Regions from separate parts of the Streptomyces sp. NPDC039736 genome, predicted to be linked through region 3. Evidence: riboswitches for the same ligand, from Rfam matches in the RefSeq annotation. Region 3 holds a riboswitch; each other region holds the start of a gene.

Region 1 (7,239 bases), on a different contig from region 3:
GCCGAACACCGGGCCGAGCAGCGCCCCGAGCCCGCCGAGGAAGTACTCGACCACGACGGGGCTGTTGTAGAGGTTCCAGGGCAGGATGACCAGGCCGAGCACCGCGCTGACGATGCCCGCCCGCCGGAAGTCCAGCCTCTGCGGGAAGAGGTTGACCAGGGTGTAGACGGGGGCGACGAAGTTCGCCATGAGGTTGACGGCGACGGTCAGCAGGATCAGCGCCAGCGAGGCCAGGACCAGCAGGAAGGTGCTGGGGATGGCCTGGACGATGTCAGCGGGGCTCGCGATCACCGTGCCGTTCAGCTCGAACTGCGCGCCGCTCAGCACCACCACGATGCCCGCGAAGAAGAGCATGTTGACCGGGATGCCGATCAGGTTTCCGGCCAGCACCGAGCGGTTGCTCCGGGCGGAGCGCGTGAAGTCGCAGAAGTTGAGGACGAAGGTGCCGTAGATGACGACCCAGAGGGCGGCCGCCTCCAGGATGTGCACGAAGCGCTCGCCGCCGGTGTACGGGTTCCCGGCGTCCACCGCGATCGTCCAGTCCGCCTTGGCGAACATCCACACCGCGAGCGCCAGCATCGTGATCAGCACGGCGGGCGCGGCCACCGCGATGTACTTCCGGATGACGTCCATCCCGTAACTGACGATCAGGACCTGCACGGCCCACAGGATCAGGAAGGACAGCCAGCCCAGCGCCGAAAGCCCGAGGAAGGAGCTGCCCTCCCAGCCCCCGAGCCCCGGTATCAGCGTCATGAGCAGCGCCGAGAGCACCGAGGAGGCGAGATACGTCTGGATGCCGAACCAGGCGACGGCCACTCCGCCCCGGATGACGGCCGGAAGCTGCGCACCCCTGATGCCGAAGGAGATGCGGCTCATCACCGGGAACGGCACGCCCGTCTTCGAGCCCATGGCGCCGGACAGGCTGAGCAGGACGAAGAGGAGGGCGGAGGCCAGGACGAACGCGACCAGGATGTCCCACACGCTCATCCCGAGGGCGAACAGGCCGATCGCGAAGGCGTAATTGCCGAGGCTGTGCACGTCGTTGGCCCAGAGCGTGAAGACGTTGTAGCCGCCCCAACTGCGGCCGGCCCTCTTCGTCGGGGCGAGGTCGGGACTGTAGAGGCGGGGGCTGGTGCCCGGGGGCCCGTCACCGGCCACCGGGCCGACGGCGGACTGTGCCCCGTCTGCGCGCACTGCGTCCTGAGCTGTGGTCACACCAGCCACCCTTCTCAGCGATTTCGGTATACGAAACCGTGCTACCGAAGCAAGTGACGGGGACGCTACGGCCGCCTTCCTGGGACAGTCAAGAGATCTGCCCGAGAAAATGGGATACCAAATACAGAATCCGTCGCCCGCCCGGGCACACAAAAGGGGCGAGCCGCCACTGCGCGACCCGCCCCGAACTGCCCTCTCCGCCCCCCTCCGGAACTCCCCCGCCCCCCCTACTCCTCCTTCGCCCCGCTCAGGTGCGCCGCCGCCGAGTTCCGCCCCGACTCCAGGTGCTTGGCGACGAGTTCCTCGACGCGGGGTACGTCACGGGCCGCGATCGCGTCGTACAGCCCCTCGTGCTCGCGCGCCACGTCGAGCAGGTCGTCGTGCCGCACCTGCAACCACCGCAACCGGCTGCGCAGCGTCGCCTCCAACTCGCTGAGCAGGTCGTTCGCGGCCAGCGAGGTGGCCGTCTGGTGGAAGTCGGCGGCCGCCCGCCGGGCCGTCACCGCGTCCCCGCGCCGCGCGGCCTCGAACTCCGCGTCCAGATCGGCCCGCAGCTTCGCCAGCCCCTCGCGGGTGCGCCGCTGCGCGGCCAGCCGGAAGGTCAACGTGTCCAGTGCGGACCGCACTTCGTCGATGTCGGCGATGTCGGTCGGGGTGAACTCCCGCACCACCGCCCACGTACGCGGCCGGGGCGTCACGAGCCCCTCGTTCACCAGGGCCTTGAGCGCGTCCCGGATCGGCAGCCGGCTCACCCCGAGCTCGGCGGCGAGCTCACGCTCGACGAGCTTGCTGCCGGGCGGCCGCACCCCGTCGAGGATGTCGTCGCGCAGTTGCCGGGTGACCCGATCCGACTCGGGCTCGAAGCCTTCAGAACCTGCCATGCGGCACATCTTCTCATCAGGCGGTTGTCGCTTCGTACGAACGCTCGCCCCGGCCCGCCCGCACTCCTCCGCGAGCGCGCTCACACGTCCCGGCGGCGCACGACGACCACCGCGAGCACGACGGAGGCCGACGGCCGGCCTCCGTGTTCACGGTGCCGGACCAGGACGGCCCCACCTCTTCCCGACCACCCCTTGACCCTGCATGGTCCAGACCAATAGCGTCCGCTCATGCGACGAAGACTCCTGAAAGGGTCGGCCCTCGTGGCCGCCGCCTGCGTCACTTCGCTCCTCGCCACCCTGGCCCCCTCCGCCTCCGCCGCCCCAGCGGCTCCCGACGCTCCACCGGCCGCCCAGCAGGCCGGGCACGGCGACCGGCCCGCCCTCCGCCGGGTCGGCTACTTCACCCAGTGGGGTGTCTACGGCCGCGACTACCAGGTCCAGGACCTGGACACCAGCGGCACCGCCGCCCGCCTCACCCACCTCAACTACGCCTTCGGCAACGTCGACAAGAGCGGCAAGTGCTTCCTCACGCCGGTCCCCGGTGAGAGCGATCCGTGGGCCGACTACCAGCGCCCGCTGGACGCCGCGAACTCCGTCGACGGAACAGCCGACACCGACACCCAGGCACTCGCCGGGAACTTCAACCAGATCAAGGAGCTGAAGGCCAAGCACCGGGGCCTGAAGGCGATGATCTCGCTGGGTGGTTGGAGCTGGTCGACCCACTTCTCCGATGCCGCCCTCACCCCCGCCTCCCGCAAGGCCCTCGTCACCTCCTGCATCGACCTGTACATCAAGGGCAACCTGCCCAAGGACGGGGCGCGCGGCGGCGACGGCGCGGCCGAGGGCGTCTTCGACGGCATCGACCTCGACTGGGAGTGGCCGGGCTCCGAGGGCGACGCCGACACGGTCTACCGCCCCGAGGACAAGCAGAACTTCACCGCGCTGGTACGGGAGTTCCGCAGCCAGCTCGACGCGCTCGGCAAGCAGAGGCGCACGCACTACGAACTCTCCGCCTTCGTGCCGACCGCCGACGCCAAGATCGACGCCGGTTTCGAGGTCCGCAAGATCATGAAGGACTTCGACTTCGTCAACCTCCAGGGTTACGACTTCCACGTCAGCGGCGAGAAGAAGACCGCCCAGCAGTCGGCCCTCTTCGCCCGGAACGACTTCAGCGTGCACGGCACGGTCCAGTCCTGGCTGAAGCGCGGCGCACCGGCCCGCAAGCTGGTCGTCGGCATGCCGTTCTACGGGCAGGGCTGGACCGGCGTCACCGGCGGCGGCGACGGCCTCGGCCAGCCCGCCGCCGGCCCCGCCCCCGCCACGTGGGCAGCGGGCTACGCGGACTACAAGGAGCTGAAGCCCCTCGTGCAGGCCGGGAAGTTCAAGGTCCACCGCGATCTGCTCGGCGGTCACGCCTGGCTCTTCGACGGCACCACCCTGTGGACGTACGACGACCCGCTGGTCCTCGCCGCCAAGGGCGCGTACGTACGGGCCCGGGGCCTGGGCGGCGTGATGGCCTGGTCGCTGGACGCGGACACCGCGGACGGCGAGCTCTACCGGGCGCTGGACCGGGGCCTCGGCCGGCGCTGACCGTACGCGGGGCCGGGGGTGCGCTCCCGACCGGGGACGCGCTCCCGGCCCCGGCGGTGTGCTCCCGACCGGGGACACGCCCCGGCCCCGGCGGTGTGCTCCCCGGCCCGAGCGCACCCCCGGCCCGGGAGGTCTCCTGACCGAGGGGGCGTGCCCCCGTGTCCCACGTCACGGTCCGGAAGGCGGACTCCGGGTCCCGGCGCACCCCTCCCGCCCCCTATCGTGGCCCGTGCAACTGGTTCGCCCTGCCCGCCAGGCAGCGGCGTCGCAAGAGGGAACCCGGTGGGAATCCGGGACTGCCCCGCAGCGGTGAGTGGGAACGAACGCCGTCATACGCACTGGGTCCGCACGGACCTGGGAAGCGACGGCCAGTAGGAATCCGCCGGAGTTCCGGTGGGTGTGCCCGCGAGTCCGAAGACCTGCCCGTTGCCCGCACGCGACCCGCTCGCGTGCGGACATCCCGGTGACCTCGTGGGCGGGTCGGCGTACAGATCAGGCGGAACGGCCGCTCCCCGCAAGGGAGTCGGCGGCCCGCCCGGTTCGTCGTCCCTTCGCGTCCGCGTCCCGTCGCCGGGGTGCTCAGGAGTCATCTCGCGAAGGAGATTTCCGTGACACCGAAGTCCGCAGCCGCGGCAGCACGCGCCACCGTGTACGGCTACCCCCGCCAGGGCGGGAACCGTGAGCTCAAGAGGGCCGTCGAGGGGTACTGGAAGGGCCGGGTCACCGCCGACGCCCTCCGGGCGACCGCGGCCGACCTGCGCCGTACGACATGGGAGCAGTTGGCCGGGGCCGGCCTCCACGAGGTGCCGACCGGCGACTTCTCGTACTACGACCACGTCCTGGACACCAGCGTCATGGTCGGCGCCGTCCCGGCACGCCACCGCGCGGCCGTCGACGCCGACCCCCTCGACGGGTACTTCGCGATGGCGCGCGGGAACCAGGACGTGGCCCCCCTGGAAATGACCAAGTGGTTCGACACCAACTACCACTACCTGGTGCCCGAGCTGGGCCCGGACACGGTCTTCACCGCCGACTCGTCCCAGCAGGTCGGCGCGCTGACGGAGGCCCTCGCGCTCGGCCACACCGCCCGGCCCGTGCTGGTCGGCCCGGTGACGTACCTCCTCCTGGCGAAGCCCGCCCCGGGCGTCGCCGCCGGCTTCGAGCCGCTGACCCTGCTGGACCGGCTGCTGCCCGTGTACGCCGAGGTGCTGGCCGACCTGCGGGCCGCCGGGGCCACCTGGGTGCAGCTCGACGAACCCGCCCTCGTCCAGGACCGCACCCCGGCCGAACTGAACGCCGCCGCCCGCGCCTACCGCGACCTGGGCACGCTCACCGACCGCCCGCAACTCCTCGTCGCCTCCTACTTCGACCGGCTCGGCGACGCCCTGCCGGTGCTCGCCAAGGCCCCGGTCGAGGGCCTGGCGCTGGACTTCACCGGTCCCGCCGCCGCCAACCTGGAGGCGCTCGCCGCCGTGGGCGGGCTGCCGGGCAAGCGGCTGGTCGCGGGCGTCGTCGACGGCCGCAACATCTGGATCAACGACTACGAGAAGTCCCTCGCCACCCTCGGCACGCTCCTCGGCCTGGCCGAGTGCGTCGACGTGGCCGCCTCCTGCTCGCTGCTGCACGTCCCCGTCGACGCGGCGGCCGAGCGGGACGTCGACCCGCAGGTGCTGCGCTGGCTCGCCTTCGCACGGCAGAAGACGGCGGAGGTCGTCACCCTGGCGAAGGGCCTCGCCCGGGGCACCGGCAGCATCACCGCCGAACTCGCCCGCAACCGGGCCGACTTGGCCTCCCGGGCCAACTCCCCCATCACCCGCGACCCGGCCGTACGGGCCCGGGTCGCCGCCGTGACGGACGCGGACGGCCGCCGCTCGGCACCGTACGAGCAGCGGTCCTCCGCCCAGCGCGCCGCACTCGGCCTCCCCCTCCTCCCCACCACCACGATCGGCTCCTTCCCGCAGACCGCCGAACTGCGCACCGCACGGGCCGACCTGCGGGCCGGCCGCATCGACGCGGCGGCCTACGAGGAGCGGATCAAGGCCGAGATCCGCGACGTCCTGGCCTTCCAGGAGAAGGCGGGCCTCGACGTCCTGGTGCACGGCGAGCCCGAACGCAACGACATGGTCCAGTACTTCGCCGAACGGCTGACGGGGTACCTGGCCACCCAGCACGGCTGGGTCCAGTCCTACGGCACCCGCTACGTCCGCCCGCCGGTCCTGGCCGGTGACATCTCGCGCCCCGAGCCGATGACGGTGCGCTGGACCTCGTACGCGAACTCCCTCACCGACCGCCCGGTGAAGGGCATGCTGACCGGCCCGGTGACGATGCTCGCCTGGTCGTTCGTACGGGACGACCAGCCGCTCGGCGACACGGCCCGGCAGGTCGCTCTCGCCCTGCGCGACGAGGTCGACGACCTGGAGGCGGCCGGCACTTCGGTCATCCAGGTCGACGAGCCCGCCCTGCGCGAGACGCTGCCGCTGCGCGCCGCCGACCGCGCCGGGTACCTGGCCTGGGCGACGGAGTCCTTCCGGCTCACCACCGGCGGGGTGCGCCCGGAGACCCAGATCCACACGCACATGTGCTACGCCGAGTTCGGTGACATCGTGCAGGCCATCGACGACCTGGACGCGGACGTCATCAGCCTGGAGGCGGCCCGCTCGCACATGCAGGTGGCGCGCGAGCTGGCCGCGCACGGCTATCCGCGCGAGGCCGGTCCCGGCGTCTACGACATCCACTCCCCGCGCATTCCCTCCGCCGAGGAGGCGGCGGCCCTGCTGCGCAAGGGACTTGAGGCGATCCCGCCGCAGCGGCTGTGGGTCAACCCGGACTGCGGCCTGAAGACCCGCGGCTGGCCGGAGACGCGCGCTTCCCTGGAGAACCTGGTGGCGGCGGCCAGGACCGTGCGCGACGAACTGCGTTAGCAGTTCATGCAGTTGGGGGGAGGGGCGGGGTCACTCCGCCTCTCCCCCGTGGGCCGGGAGGCCGGTGGCGCCGCCCGGCGGGTGCGGGCGCACGTCCGCGGCCGGCAGGGTCGCGCAGTCCGCCCGGGCGGCGGGACTCAGCAGAGGCGCGAACCGGGTGAATAGAGAGCGGAGTTGGGCCCCGTGACGGGCACGGAAGGCGGCGTCGACGCAGATGATGTCGAGTTCGTTGGCGGCGGTGAGCTCGGCAAAGTCCCGCTTCTCCTGGAGCGCGGGGAGCCGGGAGAGGCCGGTGAAGCGGTCCGTGAAGGGCGAGTCGGGGAGGGCCAGCACGGGGTACACGGCCCGGCGGTCGCAGCTCGCGTAGAAGTGGACGAGGGCTTCGGCCTCGGGGCCGATCGCGGCCCGCAGGCGGTCGCGTTCGCCGAGCGGGAGAAGGGCCGGGGCGAAGCCGTCGGTGCCGTAGGAGGCGTGACAGAGGCCGGCGAGCTGGAGAGCGGGCCGGGCACCCCAGTCGGCGAGTCGCCGGCGCACCCGGTCGAGGTGGGCGAGGAGGGTGCCGCCGGGGTGCGCGAGGGCGTCGGCGCCGAGGTCGCGGAGGAGGCGGGTGGCCAGGTCCACGCGGGTGCCGG
Region 2 (7,239 bases), on a different contig from region 3:
GGCCGGGCAGCGACGCCGTGCCGCCCCAGATCTGGCGGGCGCGCAGGATCGCCAGGACCAGGTTGACGCGGGCCTCCCCGGCGGGGGCGCCGCCGAGGACGTGCAGGCCGTCGCGGATCTGGACGTCCTTGATCTCGCAGAGCCAGCCGTCGAGATGCATGATGAAGTCGTCGAAGCCCTCGTCCTCGGGCCGGTTCTCGATGCCGAGGTCGTGGTCGAGCTTCGCGGCCTGGATGAGCGTCCAGATCTGGGCGCGGATCGCGGGCAGCTTCGCCGGGTCCATGGCCGCGATCTGGGCGTGCTCGTCGAGGAGTTGTTCCAGGCGGGCGATGTCGCCGTAGCTGTCGGCGCGGGCCATCGGCGGCACCAGGTGGTCGATCAGGGTGGCGTGCACCCGGCGCTTGGCCTGGGTGCCCTCGCCCGGGTCGTTGACCAGGAACGGGTAGATCAGGGGGAGGTCGCCGAGGGCGGCGTCGGGGCCGCAGGCGGCGGACAGGCCCGCGTTCTTGCCGGGCAGCCACTCCAGGTTGCCGTGCTTGCCGAGGTGGACCATCGCGTCGGCGCCGAAGCCGTTGTCGGCGGCGGACGCGGCGATCCAGCGGTAGGCGGCCAGGTAGTGGTGCGAGGGCGGCAGGTCCGGGTCGTGGTAGATCGCGATCGGGTTCTCGCCGAAGCCGCGCGGCGGCTGGATGAGGACGAGGAGGTTCCCGAACCGCAGGGCGGCGAGCACGATGTCGCCCTCCGGGTTGGCGGACCGGTCCACGAACATCTCGCCCGGGGCGGGGCCCCAGTGCCGCTCCACGGACTCGCGCAGCTCGGCGGGCAGGGTGGCGAACCAGCGCCGGTAGTCGGCGGCCGGGATGCGCACGGGGTTGCGGGCGAGCTGCTCCTCGGTGAGCCACTCCTGGTCGTGGCCGCCGGCCTCGATGAGGGCGTAGATCAGCTCGTCGCCGTCGCCGGACACCAGGCCGGGGATCTCCTGCGTGCCGAAGTCGTACCCCTCCTCCTGCAGGCGGCGCAGCAGGGCGACCGCGCTGGCGGGGGTGTCGAGGCCGACCGCGTTGCCGATCCGGGAGTGCTTGGTCGGGTACGCGGACAGGACCAGCGCGAGCTTCTTCTCGGCGTTGGGGATGTGCCGCAGCCGGGCGTGGCGCACGGCGATCCCGGCGACGCGGGCGGCGCGCTCGGGGTCGGCGACGTACGACGGCAGGCCGTCCTCGTCGATCTCCTTGAAGGAGAACGGGACGGTGATCAGGCGGCCGTCGAACTCGGGGACGGCGATCTGGGTGGCGGCGTCCAGCGGGGAGACGCCCTCGTCGTTCTCCTCCCAGGCGGCGCGCGGGCTGGTGAGGCACAGCGCCTGGAGGATCGGGACGTCGAGGCCGGTGAGGGCGCCCGCGTCCCAGGACTCGTCGTCGCCGCCCGCGGAGGCCTCGGCGGGGCGGGTGCCGCCGGCCGCGAGCACGGTGGTGACGATGGCGTCGGCGGCGCGCAGCTCCTCGATGAGCTCCGGCTCCGGGGTGCGCAGGGACGCGACGTACAGCGGCAGCGGGCGGGCCCCGGCCGCCTCGATCTCGCCGCACAGGGCGTCGATGAAGGCGGTGTTGCCGCTCATGTGGTGGGCGCGGTAGTAGAGCACCGCGACGGTCGGGCCCTCGACGTCCTCGCGGGCGGTGCGCTCCAGGGGGCCCCAGGAGGGCGCCGGCGCGGGCGACTCGAAGCCGTGGCCGGTGAGCAGCACGGTGTCGGAGAGGAACCGGGCGAGCTGCTCCAGGTTGGCGGGGCCGCCGTGCGCCAGGTAGGCGTGCGCCTCGGCGGCGATGCCGACGGGGACGGTGGAGGCGGCCATGAGCTGGGCGTCGGGGGCCTGTTCGCCGGTGAGGACGACGACGGGGCGGCCGGTGGCGAGGACCTGGTCGAGACCCTCCTGCCAGGCGCGGACGCCGCCGAGGAGGCGCACCACGACGAGGTCGGTGCCCTCCAGGAGGGCGGGCAGGTCCGCCAGGTCGAGGCGGGAGGGGTTGGCGTAGCGGTAGCTGACCGGTCCGTCCGAGGAACGGGCGCTGAGCAGGTCGGTGTCGGACGTCGACAGGAGCAGGATCATGCGGCGTCGGGCCTTCCTCGGGGTGTCCACGCCCCGGGCGGTGTTCGGACTGCTCGAACCAGGTCGAGAAGCTACGGAAGGGAGTTCCTGACTCGCCCGGCCTGGGGCCGGGCTCACAGTGGCGGGACCGCGCCGGAATCGCACCGGGCTTCCTCCCCTGTCGCCTTTCGGTGGCGACTGCCGCCCTGGCGGGCGACGGCGACGGACCGCAGGGTCCGCCACCAGGCATATTAGGCGTACCGGTCAAGGCCCCGGCACCCGGCGGTCGAACAGGAGTCGGCCTCGGGTCGGTATGCTCGCCGCCATGCCCCCGTCCCCCTCTTCGCCGTCGGCCTCCGGTGCGAACTCCGCGCGCACCCGTGGTGACGCGTGCCCCGGGTCCCTGCGGCTGCACCGCGCGGACGACGGAGCGCTGGCGCGGGTGCGGCTGCCCGGCGGCGTCCTGACCGCGGAGCAGGCCGACGTGCTCGGGAAGTTGGCCGGGGAGCTCGGCGAGGGTGACATTCACCTCACTTCCCGGGGCAACGCGCAACTGCGTGCGCTGCCCGCCGACTGCGGCGGTGAACTCGCGCGGCGGCTCGGCGAGTCGGGGCTGCTGCCGTCCGCGCGGCACGAGCGGGTGCGCAACCTGGTGGCGTCGCCGCTGTCGGGCCTGGACGGCCGGGGGAACGCCGATGTGGGGCCGTGGCTGGCGGAGTTGGACGCGCTCCTGTGCGCGAGCGGGCGGGCCGTCGCCCTGTCCGGCCGGTTCCTGTTCGCGCTGGACGACGGGCGTGGTGACGTGGACGCGCTCGGGGCGGACGTGACGCTGCTCGCGCAGGGTGACGGTGACGCGCTGCTGCGTGTCGGCGCTGCCGCCGACGCGGTGCGCGTCCCGGGCGCGTGGGCGGCCCGTGCGGCCCTGGTGGCTGCCGAAACCTTTCTGGACAGTGCGCCGGACGCGGGCACCTGGCGGGTCGCCGAGCTGCCGGCGGGCCCGGACGTCCTGCTGGCACAGGTGGCGCGGAAGCTGGCTGCCGCCCCTGCGCGGACACCGGGCGCGGTCCTGGCGGGTGCGGCCCGCACCCCGGCACCGGCACGGCCGCGCGAGGCCGCCGCGCCCGGGTTCGGCGTCGTCACCGGGGGTGCGCCCGGTGCGGCGGCACTGTCGGTGGGGGTGCCCCTGGGACGTGTCGCCGCCGCACAGTGGCGGCTGCTGGCCGACACCGCGCGCAGCCAGGGAGACGGCACGCTGCGCCTGACGCCGTGGCGCGGGGTCGTCGTGCCGGGGGTCGCCCCCGGGCGGGCCGCCGCGCTGCTCGACGCCCTGGGCCGCGCCGGGCTGGTCACCGGCCCCGGCTCGCCCTGGAGCGGCGTCGGGGCGTGCATCGGACGGCCCGGCTGCGCGAAGTCGCTGTCCGACGTGCGGGCCCTGGCGGGGGCCGCCGTGGGCCCCGTGGGAACGCTTCCTGTCTACTGGTCGGGCTGCGCGCGCCGGTGCGGGCACCCGCACGGCGACCGGGTCGACGTCGTGGCCACCGCCGAGGGGCACGAGGTGTCCGTCGTGCGCGGTGCGTCCCGCACCGCCCCCGTCGTGGTCACGGACCGGTCGCTGCCCGCCGCCGTGGCCGCCGCCCGCGGCTGATCCACCCCGGTACTCCGTCTTTTCCCCATGCCCGTCCGCAGACCGTCCGCAGAAGAGAGCGACAGCACAGTGCACCAGTACGAGAAGGACGGACCGGCGATCTACCGCCAGTCCTTCGCCACGATCCGCGCCGAGGCGGATCTGGCGGGCCTGCCCGCCGACGTCAGCCAGGTCGCGGTCCGCATGATCCACGCCTGCGGCATGGTCGACCTCGTGCGCGACATCGGCTTCAGCCCGAACGTGGTGGCCGACGCCCGGGCCGCGCTGCGCGCCGGTGCGCCGATCCTGTGCGACGTGCAGATGGTCGCCAGCGGGGTCACCCGCAAGCGGCTGCCCGCCGGCAACGACGTGGTGTGCACCCTGTCGGACCCCTCGGTGCCGGACCTGGCGAAGGAGCTGGGGACGACGCGCAGTGCCGCCGCCATGGAGCTGTGGCGGGACCGTCTGGAGGGCTCCGTCGTCGCCGTCGGCAACGCGCCGACCTCGCTGTTCCGGCTGCTGGAGATGATCGAGGCGGGTGCGCCGCGTCCGGCGGCCGTCATCGGCGTGCCGGTCGGGTTCGTGGGCGCCGCCGAGTCGAAGGACGCCCTGGCGGCGCACGCCTCCGGTCTTGAGCACCTGGTCGTGCGCGGCCGGCGCGGCGGCAGCGCGATCGCCGCCGCCGCCCTCAACGCGATCGCCAGCGAGGAAGAGTGAGCGTGAGCGAGCAGAGCACGGGACGGCTGTACGGCGTCGGGCTGGGCCCGGGCGATCCGTCCCTGATGACGGTGCGCGCCGTCGAGGTCATCGCCGGAGCCGACGTGGTGGCGTACCACAGCGCCCGGCACGGGCGGTCGATCGCCCGGTCCATCGCGGCGAAGCACCTGCGCGCGGACCACATCGAGGAACCGCTGGTCTACCCCGTCACCACGGAGACCACCGACCACCCGGGCGGCTACCGGGCGGCCATGGAGGAGTTCTACGAACAGGCCGCGGCCCGGCTGGCCACGCACCTGGAGGCCGGGCGCACCGTCGCGGTGCTCGCGGAGGGCGACCCGCTCTTCTACGGCTCGTACATGCACATGCACAAGCGGCTCGCGGACCGCTTCCCCACCGAGGTGATCCCCGGGGTCACGTCGGTGAGCGCCGCCGCCGCCCGGCTGGGCACCCCGCTCGTGGAGGGCGAGGAGGTGCTGACGATCCTGCCAGGCACGCTGCCCGAGGAGGAGCTGACGGCACGGCTCGCCGCCACGGACACGGCGGTGGTGATGAAGCTGGGGCGCACGTTCCCGGCCGTGCGCGGCGCGTTCGAGGCGTCGGGGCGGCTGGCCGAGGCCCGCTACGTCGAGCGCGCGACCATGGACGGCGAGCGCACCGGCGACCTGGCGGACGTGGACGCCGGCTCGGTGCCCTACTTCGCGGTCGCCGTGCTGCCGAGCCGGATCGGTTCGGCGCACACCGCGCAGCCGGTGGAACCCAGCGCGGGTGACGGCGAGGTCGTCGTGGTCGGCACCGGCCCGGCCGGGCCGCTGTGGCTGACGCCCGAGACGCGCGGCGCGCTGGCCGCCGCCGACGACCTGGTCGGGTACACGACGTATCTGGACCGGGTGCCGGTGCGGCCGGGCCAGGTGCGGCACGGCTCCGACAACAAGGTCGAGTCGGAGCGCGCCGAGTTCGCGCTGGACCTGGCCCGTCGCGGGCGTCGGGTGGCCGTGGTGTCGGGCGGCGACCCGGGGGTGTTCGCCATGGCCACGGCGGTCCTGGAGGTCGCGTCGCAGGAGGAGTACGCGGAGGTTCCGGTACGGGTCCTGCCGGGCGTGACGGCCGCCAACGCGGCGGCCGCCCGGGCCGGTGCGCCGCTGGGGCACGACTACGCGACGATCTCGCTGTCGGACCGGCTGAAGCCGTGGGAGGTCATCGCGGAGCGGCTGCGGGCGGCGGTGTCGGCGGACCTGGTGCTGGCGCTGTACAACCCGGGCTCGCGCAGCCGGACCTGGCAGGTGGGCAAGGCCAAGGACCTGCTGCTGGAGCACCGTTCGCCGGACACCCCGGTGGTGCTCGGGCGGGACGTGGGCGGTCCGGCGGAGAGCGTGCGCACGGTGCGGCTCGGCGACCTGGTGCCGGAGGAGGTCGACATGCGGACCATCCTGCTGGTCGGGTCCTCGCAGACGCGGTGGGTGCGGCGGGGCTCCGGCGGCGAGCAGGTGGTCTGGACGCCGCGGCGGTATCCGGAGGTGTGAGCCGCCGGTTCCGGACACGCCGCGGCGTGTCCGGAGGCCCGGCCGCTCAGTTCCGGAGGCGGTGACCCGCCAGCCAGGCGGCCGCCGCTTCCGGGGTGCCGGCCACCGGCACCCCCTCCGGCACGGGCGGGCGGCGCACCACGACCACCGGAATGCCGGCTTCCCGGGCGGCGGTCAGCTTCGGGGCGGTGGCCGCTCCCCCGCTGTCCTTGGTGACGAGGACGTCGATGCGGTGGCGGCGGATCAGGTCCCGCTCGCCGTCCAGGGTGAAGGGGCCGCGCTCCAGCAGGACCTCCATCCGGGCCGGGTGCGGGGCCTCGGGCGCGTCGACCGACCGCGTCAGGAACCACTGCGCGTCCAGCGCGGCGAACGCGGCCAGGCCCATCCGCCCGGTGGTCAGGAAGACCCGCTCCCCCAGCGCGGGCAGTGCCTGTGCCGCCCCGGCCAGTGAGCCGACCGGGTGCCAGCGGTCGCCGTCGGCCGCCGTCCAGCCGGGCCGGCGGAGCGCCAGCAGGGGAACATGGGTCTGCGCGGCGGCGGCGGCCGCGTTGAAACTGATCGTCTCGGCGAAAGGATGGGTGGCGTCGATGAGTACGTCCACCTCGTGGGTACGCAGCCACGCGGCCAGTCCGTCGGCTCCGCCGAAACCGCCGACGCGCACCTCCCCCGGGGGGAGCCTCGGGCTGTTCACCCGGCCGGCGAGGGAGCTGGTCACCCGTGCGGCGGGCTCTGCGGCCACCAGCAGTTCCGCGAGGCGGCGGGCCTCCGTCGTACCGCCGAGGACGAGTATGTGCATCGGGTCCATCCATGGGTGACATGAGCGAGAAGAACGAGAGCGGCGCGTCCGCCGTCGCCGGAACTTCCGGAACTTCCGGTGCCGAGGGCGGGCGCACCGCCCAACTCAAGCACACCGGCCTGCGGCCCGGCTGGACGACCGGGGCCTGCGCCACGGCGGCCGCCACGGCCGCGTACACGGCGCTGCTGAGCGGCGAGTTCCCCGACCCGGTGACGGTCACCCTGCCGCGCGGCCAGACGCCCGCCTTCGCGCTCGCCGTGGAGGAGCTGGGCGAGGGCACCGCGATGGCCGGGGTGGTCAAGGACGCGGGCGACGATCCGGACGTCACGCACGGTGCGCTGGTACGGGTGACGGTGCGGCGGCTGCCGCCGGGCTCGGGGGTCGTCTTCCGGGCCGGCCCCGGAGTCGGCACGGTGACGCTGCCCGGACTGCCGCTGGAGGTGGGCGAACCGGCGGTCAATCCGGTGCCCCGGCAGATGATCCGCGAGCACGTGGC
Region 3 (7,239 bases):
GCCACCAAGGAGGAGAAGGCCGAGCTGGCCGCCGCGGGCCTGGGCCCGGACGGCCGCCCGCGCAAGGAGGAGAGCACGGTATGACCACGGGCGCGGTGCGCACGGCAGGGCTGCGGCACTGGCTGTCCCGGCTGCGCTGGTACGTCCGCGAGGTGACCGGCGAGGCGGCGTACGACCACTACGTCGCCCACGCCCGCGCGCACGACCCGGACGCCGCGGTCATGACCCGCCGCGCCTTCGAGCGCAGCCGCACCGACGCCCGCGAGGGCGACCCCCGCGACGGCTTCCGCTGCTGCTGAACCGGTCGGAGCGACCGCGGTACGGCCCGGTGTCCCGCCCCTCGACACGGGGTGGGACGCCGGGCCCCCGCCGTTGCACACTGCCCGGCATGGACATGCGCATCCGCATCGCGGAACCCCCCGAATACCCGGCCGTGGGCGAGATCACCGCCCGCGCCTACCTCGACGACGGCCTCCTCGACGGCGGCGAGGACAACACCTACGCGACCACCCTGCGCGACGCCGCCTCCCGCGCCGCGAAGGCCGACCTCCTGGTCGCCGTGGACGCCGACGACACCCTCCTGGGCACCGTCACCTATGCTCCCCAGGGCAGCCCGCTCCAGGACATCGGCGTCCCCGGCGAAGCCGAGTTCCGCATGCTCGCGGTCGCACGGGCGGCCCGGGGGCGCGGGGCGGGCGAGAGCCTCGTGCGGGCCTGTGTCGCCCGCGCACGGGCCGAGGAAGGGGTCGTCCGGCTGGTGATGTCGACCCAGCCGACGATGCTGGGGGCACACCGGATCTACGAGCGCCTCGGCTTCGTACGGACGCCCGAGCGGGACTGGCAACCGGTGCCCGGACTGGGCCTGCTGACGTACGCACTGGCGCTCCAGCCCGGTGCGCGCGGAGGCTCAGGACCCCGGTGAAATGGGGCCCGTACCCCCTTTAGCGGGGGAAGCGCAACGGCGCGCGACACAACATGTGGTGGGTTCCCCAACGGGGACCCACCACATGTATGCTCGTCCTCGCTGTCGCCGCAGGGGAATCCGGTGAGAATCCGGAACTGTCCCGCAACGGTGTGTCATGTACGCATTTGCGTACCGCCAAGTCCGAGGACCTGCCGACGGTGTGATCCGGCTCGACCGAACCGGATTCCGATACGTCCGGGCTTCGAGGATGAGCCGGTGGACGCCAGGCGACGTGCGCCCTTCTTCCGGGGCGGACGCCTGCTCGCGCGCCCCCGCTTTGCCCCGTGGCCCCGCGCCGAGCGAGGGAGAGCCCCCACGTGACCATCGCGCCAGTCGACCCGGCCACCGCCGAGCAGAGTCAGGACAGTCAGGACGCCCCCGGCACCGCGCTGCTGCGCACCCTGACCGACCTGACCGCCGACCTCACCGACACCGACCCCGGCCGGGTCGCCGCCGCCGCCCTGCGGGGGCGCAACGCGCGCTCGGACGCCGCCGAGCTCCGGGAGCTGGCCACCGAGGCCGCCGCAGGGCTCATCTCCGAGGACCCCGCCTACTCGCGCCTCGCCGCGCGCCTGCTCGCCCGTACGATCCGGGACGAGGCCGCCTCCCAGGGGGTGGGCTGCTTCTCCGGGTCCGTCGCCGTCGGCCACCGCGAAGGGCTCATCGCGGACCGCACGGCCGAGTTCGTCGCCAAGCACGCGGCGGCGCTGGACGAGCTGATCGACCTCGAGGGCGACGACCGCTTCGAGTACTTCGGCCTGCGCACGGTCTACAGCCGCTACCTGCTGCGCCACCCCATCACCCGTCAGGTGATCGAGACCCCGCAGCACTTCATGCTGCGCGTGGCCTCCGGCCTGGCGGCGGACGACAGCGAGCGGGCTCTCGCCGAGGTCGCCTCGCTGTACCGGCTGATGAGCCGCCTGGACTACCTGCCGTCCTCGCCGACGCTCTTCAACTCCGGCACCCGCCACCCGCAGATGTCGTCCTGCTACCTCCTCGACTCCCCGATGGACGAGCTGGACTCGATCTACGACCGCTACCACCAGGTCGCGCGCCTGTCCAAGCACGCCGGCGGCATCGGTCTGTCGTACTCGCGCATCCGCGCCCGCGGCTCCCTGATCCGCGGCACCAACGGCCACTCCAACGGCATCGTCCCGTTCCTGAAGACGCTCGACGCCTCCGTCGCGGCCGTCAACCAGGGCGGCCGCCGCAAGGGCGCGGCCGCCGTCTACCTGGAGACCTGGCACGCGGACATCGAGGAGTTCCTGGAGCTCCGCGACAACACCGGCGAGGACGCCCGCCGCACCCACAACCTCAACCTCGCCCACTGGATCCCGGACGAGTTCATGCGCCGCGTGGACCAGGACGGCCAGTGGTCGCTGTTCTCCCCCGCCGACGTCCCCGAGCTGGTGGACCTGTGGGGCGACGACTTCGACGCCGCCTACCGCAGGGCGGAGGCGCAGGGCCTGGCCAAGAAGTCCCTGCCGGCCCGCGAGCTGTACGGTCGCATGATGCGCACCCTCGCGCAGACCGGCAACGGCTGGATGACCTTCAAGGACGCCTCCAACCGCACCGCCAACCAGACGGCGGAGCCGGGCCACACGGTCCACTCCTCCAACCTGTGCACCGAGATCCTCGAAGTCACCGATGACGGCGAGACGGCCGTCTGCAACCTCGGCTCGGTCAACATGGGCGCCTTCGTCCTGGACAGCGGCGAGATCGACTGGGACCGCCTGGACCGGACGGTCCACACCGCCGTCACCTTCCTGGACCGCGTGGTGGACATCAACTTCTACCCGACCGAGCAGGCCGGCAACTCCAACTCCCGTTGGCGGCCGGTCGGCCTGGGCGCGATGGGCCTCCAGGACGTCTTCTTCAAGCTGAAGCTCCCCTTCGACTCCCCGGAGGCGGCGGCGCTCTCCACCCGCATCGCCGAGCGGATCATGCTCGCCGCGTACGAGGCGTCCTGCGACCTCGCCGAGCGCAGCGGACCCCTCCCCGCCTGGGAGAAGACCCGCACCGCGCGCGGCGTCCTGCACCCCGACCACTACGGCGTCGAGGTCACCTGGCCGGAGCGCTGGGAGGCGCTGCGCGCCCGCGTCGCGAAGACCGGCATGCGCAACTCGCTCCTGCTGGCCATCGCCCCGACGGCCACCATCGCCTCCATCGCGGGCGTCTACGAGTGCATCGAGCCGCAGGTCTCCAACCTCTTCAAGCGCGAGACCCTCTCCGGCGAGTTCCTCCAGGTCAACTCGTACCTGGTGCGCGACCTCAAGGAGCTCGGCGTCTGGGACGCCCAGACCCGTGAGGCGCTGCGCGACGCGTCGGGCTCGGTCCAGGGCTTCAACTGGATCCCCCAGGAGGTCCGCGACCTCTACCGCACCGCCTGGGAGATCCCGCAGCGCGGCCTGATCGACATGGCCGCCGCCCGCACCCCGTACCTCGACCAGTCCCAGTCGCTCAACCTCTTCCTGGAGACGCCCACCATCGGCAAGCTCAGCTCGATGTACGCGTACGCCTGGAAGAAGGGCCTGAAGACGACGTACTACCTGCGCTCGCGCCCCGCCACCCGGATCGCCCGCGCCGCCGGCTCGCAGACCGCTGCCGCCGCCCCCGTCCCCCTCCCCGTGCAGCAGACGACCGACGCCGAGGCGCTCGCCTGCTCCCTGGAAAACCCCGAGTCCTGCGAGGCCTGCCAGTAATGAGCACCAACAGCGAAAAGAACCTGCTCGACCCCGGCTTCGAGCTGACGCTGCGCCCGATGCGCTACCCGGACTTCTACGAGCGCTACCGGGACGCGATCAAGAACACCTGGACCGTCGAGGAGGTCGACCTCCACTCGGACGTCGCGGACCTCGCGAAGCTGACGCCGGGCGAGCAGCACATGATCGGCCGCCTGGTCGCGTTCTTCGCCACGGGCGACTCGATCGTCTCCAACAACCTCGTGCTGACCCTGTACAAGCACATCAACTCCCCCGAGGCGCGGCTGTACCTCTCCCGCCAGCTCTTCGAGGAGGCCGTGCACGTCCAGTTCTACTTGACGCTCCTGGACACCTACCTCCCCGACCCGGACGACCGCGCCGCGGCCTTCGACGCGGTCGAGGAGATCCCCTCCATCCGCGAGAAGGCGCAGTTCTGCTTCAAGTGGATGGACTCGGTCGAGAAGATCGACCGCCTGGAGACGAAGGCCGACCGCCGCCGCTTCCTGCTCAACCTGATCTGCTTCGCGGCGTGCATCGAGGGCCTGTTCTTCTATGGCGCCTTCGCGTACGTCTACTGGTTCCGCTCGCGGGGCCTGCTGCACGGCCTCGCGACCGGGACGAACTGGGTCTTCCGGGACGAGACCATGCACATGAACTTCGCGTTCGAGGTCGTGGACACCGTCCGCAAGGAGGAGCCGGACCTCTTCGACGACGAGCTGGAGCAGCAGGTCACCGACATGCTGAAGGAAGCGGTCGCCGCGGAGCTCCAGTTCGGCCGCGACCTGTGCGGCGAGGGACTGCCGGGCATGAACACGGAGTCCATGCGCGAGTACCTGGAGTGCGTCGCCGACCAGCGCCTGGAGCGCCTCGGCTTCCCGAAGGTGTACGGGTCGTCCAACCCGTTCTCCTTCATGGAGCTCCAGGGCGTCCAGGAGCTGACGAACTTCTTCGAGCGCCGGGTCTCCGCGTACCAGGTGGCCGTCGAGGGCACGGTCGGCTTCGACGACGACTTCTAGCCGAGGGCCGCACCCCGGGGCGGGGGGACGCGGGACCGCGCCGTGACGGCACAGGGCTGTCGCGTGTCCGCATCCCCCCTGCTCCGGGGCGTCCTCACCGTGCCGCTCCCCCACTGGCCGAGGTGAAGCCGTCAGAGGCGGAGCTGCCAGAGCTGAAGCCGTCAGAGGTGGAGCGGCATCTCCAGCACGACGGAGGTCGTGCCGGAGGCCGGGCTGTCGACGCCGAGCGTGCCGTCCACCGCCGCCAGCCGCTCCCGCAGCCCCGACAGCCCGCTGCCCCTGCCGAGCCCGGCGCCTCCGACGCCGTCGTCGTGGACGGTGATCCGCAGCTTCATCCCCTTGGGCTTCCTGATCCTGGGCTTCTTCCCCCAGGGCTTCTTCCCCCTGCGCTCCTCGCCCACGACGCGGACGTCCACCGACGCCCGGGTCGCTCCGCTGTGCTTGGCGACGTTGGTGAGCAGCTCCGCCACGCAGAAGTACGCGACGCGCTCGACGGCCGGGTCCGGCTGCTGCTCCACGTCCACCCGCAGGGACACCGGCACCCCGGCCCGGCCCGTCAACTGCGGCAGGGCGTCCAGCAGTCCGCGGTCGAGCGCGGCGGGACTGATCCCGTCGATGAGGCGGCGCAGTTCGGCGATCGCGTCGTCGGTCTGGGCGCGGGCCCGGGCGACGAGCGTGCGGGGCCGCTCCCAGGGCGCGTCGCCGGTCGCCCCCCGTACGTCGTCGGACAGCGCGTCGGCGGTCAGGGACAGCGTCATCGCGAGCGCGACGAGCTGCGCCTGGGTGCCGTCGTGCAGATCGCGTTCGACCTGGCGCAGGCCGCGGTCGCTCTCGGCCAGGGCCGCGCCGCGCGCCCGTTCCAGGGTCCGCACCCGCAGTTGGGAGGCGCTGGGGCCGAGCAGGGCGCGAGCCAGCGAACGGTGCAGCCGCGCCCACGTGCGGAACACCACAGGGGCGAGCACCAGCACGGCCAGCGCGAACAGGACCGCGGCGGCCACGACCCACCACTCCTGGCCGCCGGCCGCCGCCCACACCGCCGACCAGACGCCGAACAGCGGCAGCCCGAGCGCCACCACGAGGCCGAGCAGGTCGAGCGGCAGTCTGAGCAGCAGATAGAGCAGGCCGCGCCACGCGGTGACGTCCGACAGACTGCCGCGCACCCAGGCGATCGTGCCGTCGGCCGCGGGCGGGGGCGCGGGGCTCTCGATCACCTCGTCGAGCAGCACCCGGACCAGCCGCAGGTGGACCCGGACCAGGTGGCGCGCGCCCCGCAGCCCGAGCGCCAGCAGCGGCAGCCCGACCAGGGTGAGCGCCAGCAGGCCGCCGACGTACAGGACCAGCAGAACGTAGGCGGCGCCCAGGAGCGAGAGCGGCAGAGCGGCGGCGAGGTATCCGGCGGCCCGGAGCGCCGGGCGGCGCGGGGCGCCGGGCGCGTCGGCCGGAGTTCCGCCGTCCGCGTCGCGGAGGTGATGTTCCGTCACTGTGCCGCCGCCTCGGAGGTGTTCAGCCGCGAGGTGGCCCGCGCCCCGGTGACCAGCACGGTCAGCACGGTCAGCGCCACCGCCCCGAGCACCACGGGGCCGAATGACCCGAGCGGCACCACCGGCAGCGCGCTGCCCGTGGCGGCCAGCGCGAACGCGCAGCTCATGGGTGCCGCGACCAGCAGCCCGAGCAGCACCCCCGCCCCCGCGGTCAGCACCGCCTCACTGCCGAGCATCCGCATGAGCTGCCGCCGCGTCGCCCCGGTCAGGGCGAGCAGGGCGTACTCGCGCCGCCTCGCGGCGGTCAGCGAGACGAGCGTGTTCACCGTGGCCACCGCGCCGAAACCGGCCAGCATGGCGAGTTCCACCCCGCGCAGCCAGACGTCGCTCTCGGCCTGTGCTCCCGGCGGCGCGACCTGCTGAAGGGTGCCGGTGACGGCGGCGAAGGTGGTGGAGAGCCCGACCAGCAGCGCGATCGGAATCAGCGCGGACGACAGCCGGTGGGCGTTCCCCCGGAGGTTCTGCGCGGCGAGCGCGCCCCCGCCGTCACCCCGGTGCCCGGCGCCCGCCAGCCGGAACGGCAGACCGAGCAGCGCCACGGCGGGCCGCGCCAGCGCGGGGCCGAGCAGCCCGGCCACGATCATGCAGAGCAGCGAGCCCAGCAGCGCCGACTGCGCCGCCTTCTCCACCGGTTGGCGGGCCGTGAGCAGCAGGAGGGGCACGGTCCCCCCGAGGGCGAGCACCCCGGCGAGCCCGCGCAGCAGGCCCAGCCGGTCCGCCCCGGCCGTCCGCGCCATCGCCGCGGCGGGCCGGTCGACGACCGTCCGACGGGCGGCGATCTTCGACGCACCGGCCCCGACGAGCAGCGTCACCGCCGTCCCGGCCAGCGGGGGCCACGGCGACCACGGCACGACCGCGTCCACCGGAGCGAGGTCCCGGGCGGCCAGCTCCGCCAGGAACCACCGCGCACCCCAGCCGCCGAGCAGCCACCCGGGTGGCGAGACGAGCAGGGTCAGCAGCAGCACCTCGTACCGGACCAGCCGCTTGACCTGCACCGGCGTCGCTCCGCTGGTCCG
Region 4 (7,239 bases), on a different contig from region 3:
GGACGGGCGACACGGCGCGGTGCGACACCTTCCGTTAGACCGGCGGAGCGCCTAGACCCCGCCGGTGTGCACCTGGAACGCCGCCCGCCGCACGGCCTTCGCGAGGGCCGGGTCGGGGTGGGCGGCGGCGAGCGCGACCAGGACCTGCACAGTGCGCGGATGTCCGACGGCGCGGACCTCGTCGAGCAGGGCGGGGACGGTGCCCTGGACCGCCGATTCGAGGTGGCGCACCAGCAGTTCGCTCTCGCCGTGGTCGGCGACGGCCGCGGCGGTGTCCACCCAGAGCCAGGTGGACTCCTCGCGGGTGAGCCGGTCGTGGGCCTCCTCGGGGTCGTCGCCCTCGTGCTCGGCCAGCCACAGCAGGGCGTACGGGCGCAGGGCGACCTCCTCGGCGGCGGCGCGGACCTCGGCCTCGGCGGGGGCGCCGACGACTCTGAGCGCCTCGAAGGCGAGGCCGCGCAGGAGGGCGTCCTCGCCGCGGGCGACTTCGAGGAGTTCCAGGACGGCGGTGCCGACCGTGCGGGCGGCGAGCCAGGCGCGGTACTCGGCGCGGGCCGGGCCGGGGGTGAGGCGGGCGCAGCCGCTGAGCATGGCGTCGGCGGACTGCTCGATGTTCCCGGCGGGGCTCTGCGCGGCGACGCAGATCTGCTCCAGCTTGACCCAGACCGCCCAGCTCCCGAGCGGCGTCAGGGTGGCCTGGCCCTCGCCGAGGGTCAGCGCGCCGACGGAGGCGAGCCCTTCCAGGGCCCAGCCGAGGAGCAGGGAGAGAGGGACGGGCACGGAGTGCGCCGTGGTCTGGGCGGGGATGCCGTGCAGGTGCGGGGGGACCTCGCAGCGTTCCTCGTGCAGTTCGGCGACGCGCTGCTCCAGCAGGTCGAGCAGGGCCGGGACCGGGACGGGTCCGGCGGAGAGCTGGAGGAGGGAGAGCACCTGGGGGACGGACTCGACGACTTCCGCGACGGTGGCGGGCGCGATGTCCTTCGGCGCGGGGTGGACGATCGACCAGGCGTCGAAGAGGGCGACCCAGCCGCGCAGCACGGCGGCGTCGTCGCGGTCCCAGGCGCGCAGCCGCCAGCCGGGGCGGGCGTTGGTGCCGTGGATCTCGACGAGGCCCGCGAGGCGCGCCCGGTCCCAGCCGGCCCGCACCTGAGCCTCGGTCAGGCGCAGCGCCTCGGCGGCGCGTTCGGCGGAGGCGCCGGAGAGCCCTCCGGCCTGGCCGGGCCGGGGGGCGGCGCCGCGGGCGCGCTCGGTGTCGACCCAGCGCGCCACCCGGGTGGCGTCGGCGAGCACTTCCCGTGCGTGGCGGGCCAGTTCCGCCTGGGCGGGGGTTCCCTCGGGAGGGCGGGGGGCCGGGCGGGTACGCCGGTTCGTCACGGCCCGTCGGGCTGTGGCGAGGGGTCGCGGGCGGACAAGTCGGAGCCTGGAGTCGCGCGGTGTACGGGACGTCACGTGGAGCAGTGTCTCCGCTGACTGCCCGAAAGCCCAAACGGAATCCCGCGCACCGCCCACACGGCGCCGTGGGATCTGCTACGTGGGCGGGGCGGGACCGGTCAGAGGAGCGGGGTGAGGAAGCGGCGCAGGACCTCTTCGTAGGCGGCCGGGTCGGCGTTCCACATGGCGGCGTGGGAGGCGTCCCGCACGGTGTGCAGGGTGACCAGGTCGGGGCGGGCGTCGGCCAGGGCGCGGGAGGGGCCCCAGGGGGCGACGGCGTCGCCGGGGCCGTGCACGATCAGCGCCGGGACGCGCAGGCCGTCCGGGGCGGCGGCCGCACGGAGCCGGTCGCCGTGCGGTCCCGTGCTGCCCTGGGCGGCGCGGACGGCAAGCGGAAGGAGGGCGGCCGGGATGCCGCGGGCGGCGGCCAGGGCGCGCACGGTCGCCTCCCAGTCCAGCACCGGGGAGTCCAGGACCAGACCGGCGACGTGGTGGCGCAGGGCGGAGGAGGTGGCGGCGTGCAGGGCCATGGCGCCGCCGGTGGACCAGCCGTACAGGATGATCCGCTCCGCGCCCTCGCGGACGGCGTGCCGGATCGCGGCGTCCAGGTCGCGCCACTCGGAGTCGCCGAGGTGCCCGAGGCCGTCCGGGGAGCGGGGCGCGCCGGGGTCGCCCCGGTAGGCGAGGTCGAGCACCGGGAGCTGGAAGCGGTGCAGGAGGTCCAGGACGTTCAGCGGGTGCTCGCGGGTGGCGCCCAGGCCGTGCACGGCGATCACCCAGGTGCTCGACCGGTTGCCGGGGACGAACCAGGCGGGCAGGGAGCCGAGCTCGCCCATGACGTCGACGTGCGCGAAGTCGAGGCCGAGGGCGGTGCCGGGGTCGCCGCTGTGCACGTTCGGGGTGAGGTGGAGGCGGGCGCCGGGCTCCAGGAAGCCCCGGGTGACCCGCTCCAGGCGGCGCACCACGGTGTCGGGCGCGTGCGGGGCGGCCTCCAGGACGGGGCCGACGACCGCGTGGACGCCGTCGCCCACCAGGCCGAACACCCCCGGCCTGAGGGTGGCGAGGTCCCGGGTCAGGGTGATCTGCGCGGGGCCCGTGGCGTGCACGGTCACGCGGGGGTCGCCGGGCAGGGGGCGGCCGGGCGTCGCCTTGAGCGCGGCGTCGCCCGCGTACCGGGCGGCGGCGACGGTGGCCGCGCCGATGCCCATGAGTGTGGTGACGGCTGCTGCCGTTGCTTTGGCCGGGTGCACGGTCCCAGTGTCCGTACGCCCGGCTTCCACGGCCAGTGGGCGGGGCCCCCGGGGTGGCCCGGCCGCCCCGCGCCGACGGTCGCGCCGCGCGGGTGCGGGCGGGGGTCAGCCCGGTTGGCCGTAGTTCCGCAGCCGGTCGGCGACCGTGTCCACCTGCGCCTCGGTGAGCAGAGAGGGGGTCAGGCCCGGGACTCCGGAGGCGGCGAGCCAGACCTGGCACATCCACTCCAGTTGGGCCGTGCGGTCGTAGGCCTGGGCGAGCGTGGCTCCGTACGTGAGGGTCCCGTGGTTCTGGAGCAGGCACCCCGTGCGGTCGCGCAGGGCGCGGCGGACGTTGTCGGCCAGCTCCCTCGTCCCGTACGTCGCGTAGGCCGCCGTGCGGACCTGGCCGCCCAGGGCCGCCGCCATGTAGTGCACCAGGGGCAGCCGGTCCACGAGCGTCGAGACCGCGGTGGCGTGCACCGCGTGGGTGTGCACGACGGCCCGGGCGTCGGTGTCCTCGTACACCGCGAGGTGCATGGGCAGCTCGCTGGTGGGGACGAGGTGCCCGAGCACCTGGCGGCCCGTACGGTCGACGCCGGTCACGTCGTCGGGGGCGAGCCGTTCGTAGGGCACGCCGCTCGGGGTGACCAGGATCAGGTCCTCGCCGGCCCGCACCGAGACGTTCCCCGAGGTCCCCACGACCAGCCCGTCGGTCACCGACCGGCGGGCCGTGTCCACCAGGTCCCGCCATGCCGCCGCCACCGCGTCCGTCACCCGTGTCGTCATGGCGGGCATCCTGCCAGCCGGGCGGCGCGCCGCGGCCGGGCGGCCCGGACTCCGCGGGCCCGTCCCGTCCGGCGACGGGCGCGGTGCGCGGTCCGCCCGTCGGGTGACCAGGATCTCTTCGAGGGGTCGCGCGGCGGGCCGAGGGCCCTGCCGCGCGGTTGACGCCCCGGCCGGGTCCGGTCGCCCCTAGGGCCGCACCGCCGTCGGGGTGAAAAGCGGAACGGCGGCACGGCGTTTCGAGTCACCGTGCCGCCCCGCCCAGTTCATCTTCCGTTCACTCAGGTTGCTTACGGTCCAACAGCCACTGACCTCAAACGATTGCCTGGGTAAATGGAACACATCACGCTCCTTCTCGGAATCGTGATCGTGACCGCTCTCGTGTTCGACTTCACGAACGGTTTCCACGACACTGCCAACGCGATGGCGACCACCATCTCGACCGGCGCTCTCAAGCCCAAGACGGCGGTGGCCATGTCCGCCGTGCTCAACCTCGTCGGTGCCTTCCTCTCCGTGGAGGTCGCCAAGACGATCTCCGGCGGGCTCATCAACGAGAGCGGCATCACCACCGAAGTGATCTTCGCGGCCCTGGTCGGCGCGATCCTCTGGAACCTGTTGACCTGGCTGATCGGCCTGCCGTCCAGTTCCTCCCACGCACTCTTCGGCGGCCTCATCGGCGCCACCCTGATGTCGGTGGGCGCCTCCGGCGTCAACGGCAGCGTCGTCATCACCAAGGTGCTGCTGCCCGCGGTCGCCGCGCCGATCGTCGCCGGTCTCGCCGCCTACCTCGCCACGAAGCTCACCTTCAAGCTGGCGTCCAGGACCGACGAGAAGGCCACCGCCAAGGGCTACCGGGCGGGCCAGATCGCCTCCGCCGGCCTCGTCTCCCTCGCGCACGGCACCAACGACGCGCAGAAGACCATGGGTGTCATCACCCTGGCCCTGGTCACCGGCAACGTGCTGGCCCCCGGCTCGAACCCGCCGATGTGGGTCATCGTCTCGGCCGGCGTCGCCATCGCGCTCGGCACCTACCTCGGCGGCTGGCGCATCATCCGCACCATGGGCAAGGGCCTCACCGACCTCCGGCCGCCGCAGGGCTTCGCCGCCCAGACCGGCGCCGCGACGGTCATCCTGGCCTCCTCGCACCTCGGCTTCTCCCTCTCCACCACCCAGGTCTGCTCCGGCGCCGTGATGGGCTCGGGTCTCGCGCCCAAGGGCGGGGTGGTCCGCTGGTCGACCGCGACCCGGATGTTCGTCGCCTGGGGCCTGACCCTGCCGGCCGCCGGCGCGGTCGCCGCGGCCGCCGAGTTCCTCACCGGTCAGGGCACGTGGGGCGTCACCGCCGTCGCGATCCTGCTGGTCGCGGGCTCCGGTGCGATCTGGATGCTGTCGCGCCGCAAGCCGGTCGACCACACCAACGTCACGGCCGACGACCTCGGCGGCGCGGCCGCCCCGGCCGCCGAGCCCGCGGGTGTCGTCACCACCGCGATGGCCGCGGTCACCCCGCCGCCCGCCGGCCTCCTCCCGGCCGGGACCACCCACACGGTCACCGGCGACCTGAAGGCAACCCTCCACTCCCCCACCGCCGACCCGGCCCGCCCGGCCGCATCGGTCTAAGGACACACGCGACATGAACATCGACTGGGCAGCTCTCGGCACCGTGTTCGGTGTCAGCCTCGTGGCCACCGTCTCCCTGGTGGGCCTGTTCACCCTCGGCATCGTGGGCCTCTCCAAGCAGACCGCGGCCGCCGCCACGGGCGGCTCCGCCCCGGTCGCCCGCACGGGCGCGTACGCCTGCTTCGCGCTGTGCGGCGCGGCCGTCGCGTACGGCATCTTCCTGATCGTCTCCTGACAACCCGCGGGGCCCGTCCGCCCCGCCCCCCGACGCCGGAGCAGCCGGCGGGGCCGCCGGTCTTCCGGCCCCGCCGGCTGTCGGCCGTTCCGGATCGGTGCCCGCCCCCCGCCTCCCGCAGGTCAACCCTAGGTTGACGGCTGTTCGTGGGGCGTGGTGGACTGCCGGAGCCATTACGGCGGCATGGAGAGGAAGCCGGTGCGAATCCGGCGCGGTCCCGCCACTGTCACGGCCGACCCGACGAGGGTCGTGCCGAAGCCAGGAACTCCCAGCCGCTCGTCACCTCCAACCAGGGCGCGGACCCTGAGTTAAGGACTCGTCGCCATGCCCGGCTGCGGTACCCGCGGTTGCGTCGCCGTGCCCCCGTACGCGTTCGCGCTCGGCGCGGCCCTCGGGATGGCCTGCGACGCCGTGTTCGGCGACCCGCGCCGGGGACATCCGGTCGCCCTCTTCGGACGTGCCGCGGCCGCCGTCGAACGGGTGCTGTGGCGGGACGACCGGGCGCGGGGCGCGGCGCACACCCTGGTCTGCGTGGGCGGAGCGGCCGCAGTCGCCGCCGTGGCCTCCCGTCTCGTACGCCGCCGCCCCGCCGCGTCCGTCGCGCTGACCGCCGCCGCCACCTGGGCCGTCGTCGGGGGCACGTCGCTGGGGCGCGAGGCCAGGGCGATCGGCGGGGCGCTGGCCGCCGGGGACCTGGAACTGGCCCGGGAGCGGCTGCCGCACCTGTGCGGGCGCGACCCGCAGGCCCTGGACGGGCAGCAGCTCGCCCGGGCGGTCGTGGAGTCCGTCGCCGAGAACACCTCGGACGCGGTGGTGGGCGCGCTGGTGTGGGGTGCGGTCGGCGGTGTGCCCGGGCTTGTCGCGTTCCGGGCGGTGAACACGCTGGACGCGATGGTCGGGCACAAGTCGGCCCGCCACCGCAGGTACGGGTGGGCCTCGGCCCGGCTCGACGACGTGGCCGGCTGGCCCGGCGCGCGCCTGACGGCGGCGCTCGCGGTGCTCGCCGGGGACGACGCCCGGGGCGCGGTCAGGGCCTGGCGCGCCGACGCCGCCGCGCACCCCAGCCCCAACGCGGGCCCCGTCGAGGCGTCCTTCGCGGGCGCGCTGGGCGTGCGGCTCGGCGGAACGCTGTCGTACGCGGGGCGGGTGGAGCACCGGGCGGTGCTGAACGGGGAGCGCGGGCGTCCGGTGGACGTGCCCGACATCGAACGTGCGGTGCGGCTGTCGCGCCGGGTGGGCGTGCTGGCGCTGGCCGCGTGTGCGGCGGGGCGGCTGGCGTTCTCGTACGCGAAGGGACGGAACGCATGAGTGGCGGCGGACTGCTGGTCGCGGGGACCACGTCGGACGCGGGCAAGAGCGTCGTCACCGCGGGCATCTGCCGGTGGCTGGTGCGCCGGGGGGTGAAGGTGGCCCCGTTCAAGGCGCAGAACATGTCGCTGAACTCGTTCGTGACGCGGGAGGGCGCGGAGATCGGGCGCGCCCAGGCGATGCAGGCGCAGGCGGCGCGCGTCGAGCCGACGGCGCTGATGAATCCGGTGCTGCTGAAGCCGGGGAGCGACAGGTCCAGTCAGGTGGTGCTGCTCGGCAGGCCGGTGGGCGAGATGAGCGCGCGCGGCTTCTTCGGCACGGCGGGCGGCACGACGTACGGCAAGGGCGTGCAGGGCGGGCACCGGGAGGCGCTGCTCGGCACGGTCACGGAGTGCCTGGCGGAGCTGCGCGGTCAGTACGACGCGGTGATCTGCGAGGGGGCGGGCAGCCCGGCGGAGATCAATCTGCGGCGGACGGACATCGTCAACATGGGGATCGCGCGGGCCGCGGACTTCCCGGTGGTGGTGGTCGGGGACATCGACCGGGGCGGGGTCTTCGCGTCGTTCTTCGGCACGACGGCGCTGCTGGCGAAGGAGGACCAGCGGCTGGTCGCGGGGTACTTGGTGAACAAGT

What was found. A riboswitch is a leader RNA that binds a small molecule or an ion and turns the genes downstream of it on or off. The one in region 3 is predicted to bind cobalamin.
Region 1: it holds a riboswitch for cobalamin, as region 3 does, so the genes downstream of both, metE (5-methyltetrahydropteroyltriglutamate--homocysteine S-methyltransferase) here and ACZ56L_RS21715 (ribonucleoside-diphosphate reductase subunit alpha) in region 3, are expected to answer to the same signal.
Region 2: it holds a riboswitch for cobalamin, as region 3 does, so the genes downstream of both, cobN (cobaltochelatase subunit CobN) here and ACZ56L_RS21715 (ribonucleoside-diphosphate reductase subunit alpha) in region 3, are expected to answer to the same signal.
Region 4: it holds a riboswitch for cobalamin, as region 3 does, so the genes downstream of both, ACZ56L_RS16995 (cobalamin biosynthesis protein) here and ACZ56L_RS21715 (ribonucleoside-diphosphate reductase subunit alpha) in region 3, are expected to answer to the same signal.

Annotation. Positions count from the first base shown of each region.
Region 1 covers NZ_JBVIUQ010000003.1:130,793-138,031, forward strand. The annotation lists gene ACZ56L_RS10015 (NCS1 family nucleobase:cation symporter-1) at 1-1,158, opposite strand, end outside; gene ACZ56L_RS10020 (GntR family transcriptional regulator) at 1,443-2,096, opposite strand; gene ACZ56L_RS10025 (glycoside hydrolase family 18 protein) at 2,325-3,686, shown strand; cobalamin riboswitch at 3,906-4,127, shown strand; gene metE (5-methyltetrahydropteroyltriglutamate--homocysteine S-methyltransferase) at 4,295-6,607, shown strand; gene ACZ56L_RS10035 (DUF6817 domain-containing protein) at 6,638-7,222, opposite strand.
Region 2 covers NZ_JBVIUQ010000009.1:226,777-234,015, forward strand. The annotation lists gene cobN (cobaltochelatase subunit CobN) at 1-2,104, opposite strand, end outside; cobalamin riboswitch at 2,171-2,296, opposite strand; gene cobG (precorrin-3B synthase) at 2,397-3,728, shown strand; gene ACZ56L_RS27205 (precorrin-8X methylmutase) at 3,798-4,424, shown strand; gene ACZ56L_RS27210 (precorrin-2 C(20)-methyltransferase) at 4,421-5,947, shown strand; gene ACZ56L_RS27215 (cobalt-precorrin-6A reductase) at 5,994-6,743, opposite strand; gene ACZ56L_RS27220 (cobalt-precorrin-5B (C(1))-methyltransferase) at 6,764-7,239, shown strand, end outside.
Region 3 covers NZ_JBVIUQ010000006.1:494,456-501,694, reverse strand. The annotation lists gene ACZ56L_RS21730 (carbon starvation CstA family protein) at 1-84, shown strand, start outside; gene ACZ56L_RS21725 (YbdD/YjiX family protein) at 81-299, shown strand; gene ACZ56L_RS21720 (GNAT family N-acetyltransferase) at 389-922, shown strand; cobalamin riboswitch at 1,012-1,135, shown strand; gene ACZ56L_RS21715 (ribonucleoside-diphosphate reductase subunit alpha) at 1,282-3,666, shown strand; gene ACZ56L_RS21710 (ribonucleotide-diphosphate reductase subunit beta) at 3,666-4,682, shown strand; gene ACZ56L_RS21705 (sensor histidine kinase) at 4,844-6,163, opposite strand; gene ACZ56L_RS21700 (FtsX-like permease family protein) at 6,160-7,239, opposite strand, start outside.
Region 4 covers NZ_JBVIUQ010000005.1:63,799-71,037, forward strand. The annotation lists gene ypfJ (KPN_02809 family neutral zinc metallopeptidase) at 1-38, shown strand, start outside; gene ACZ56L_RS16970 (hypothetical protein) at 52-1,449, opposite strand; gene ACZ56L_RS16975 (alpha/beta hydrolase) at 1,551-2,681, opposite strand; gene ACZ56L_RS16980 (class II aldolase/adducin family protein) at 2,787-3,458, opposite strand; gene ACZ56L_RS16985 (inorganic phosphate transporter) at 3,780-5,063, shown strand; gene ACZ56L_RS16990 (hypothetical protein) at 5,077-5,298, shown strand; cobalamin riboswitch at 5,439-5,586, shown strand; gene ACZ56L_RS16995 (cobalamin biosynthesis protein) at 5,623-6,606, shown strand; gene ACZ56L_RS17000 (cobyric acid synthase) at 6,603-7,239, shown strand, end outside.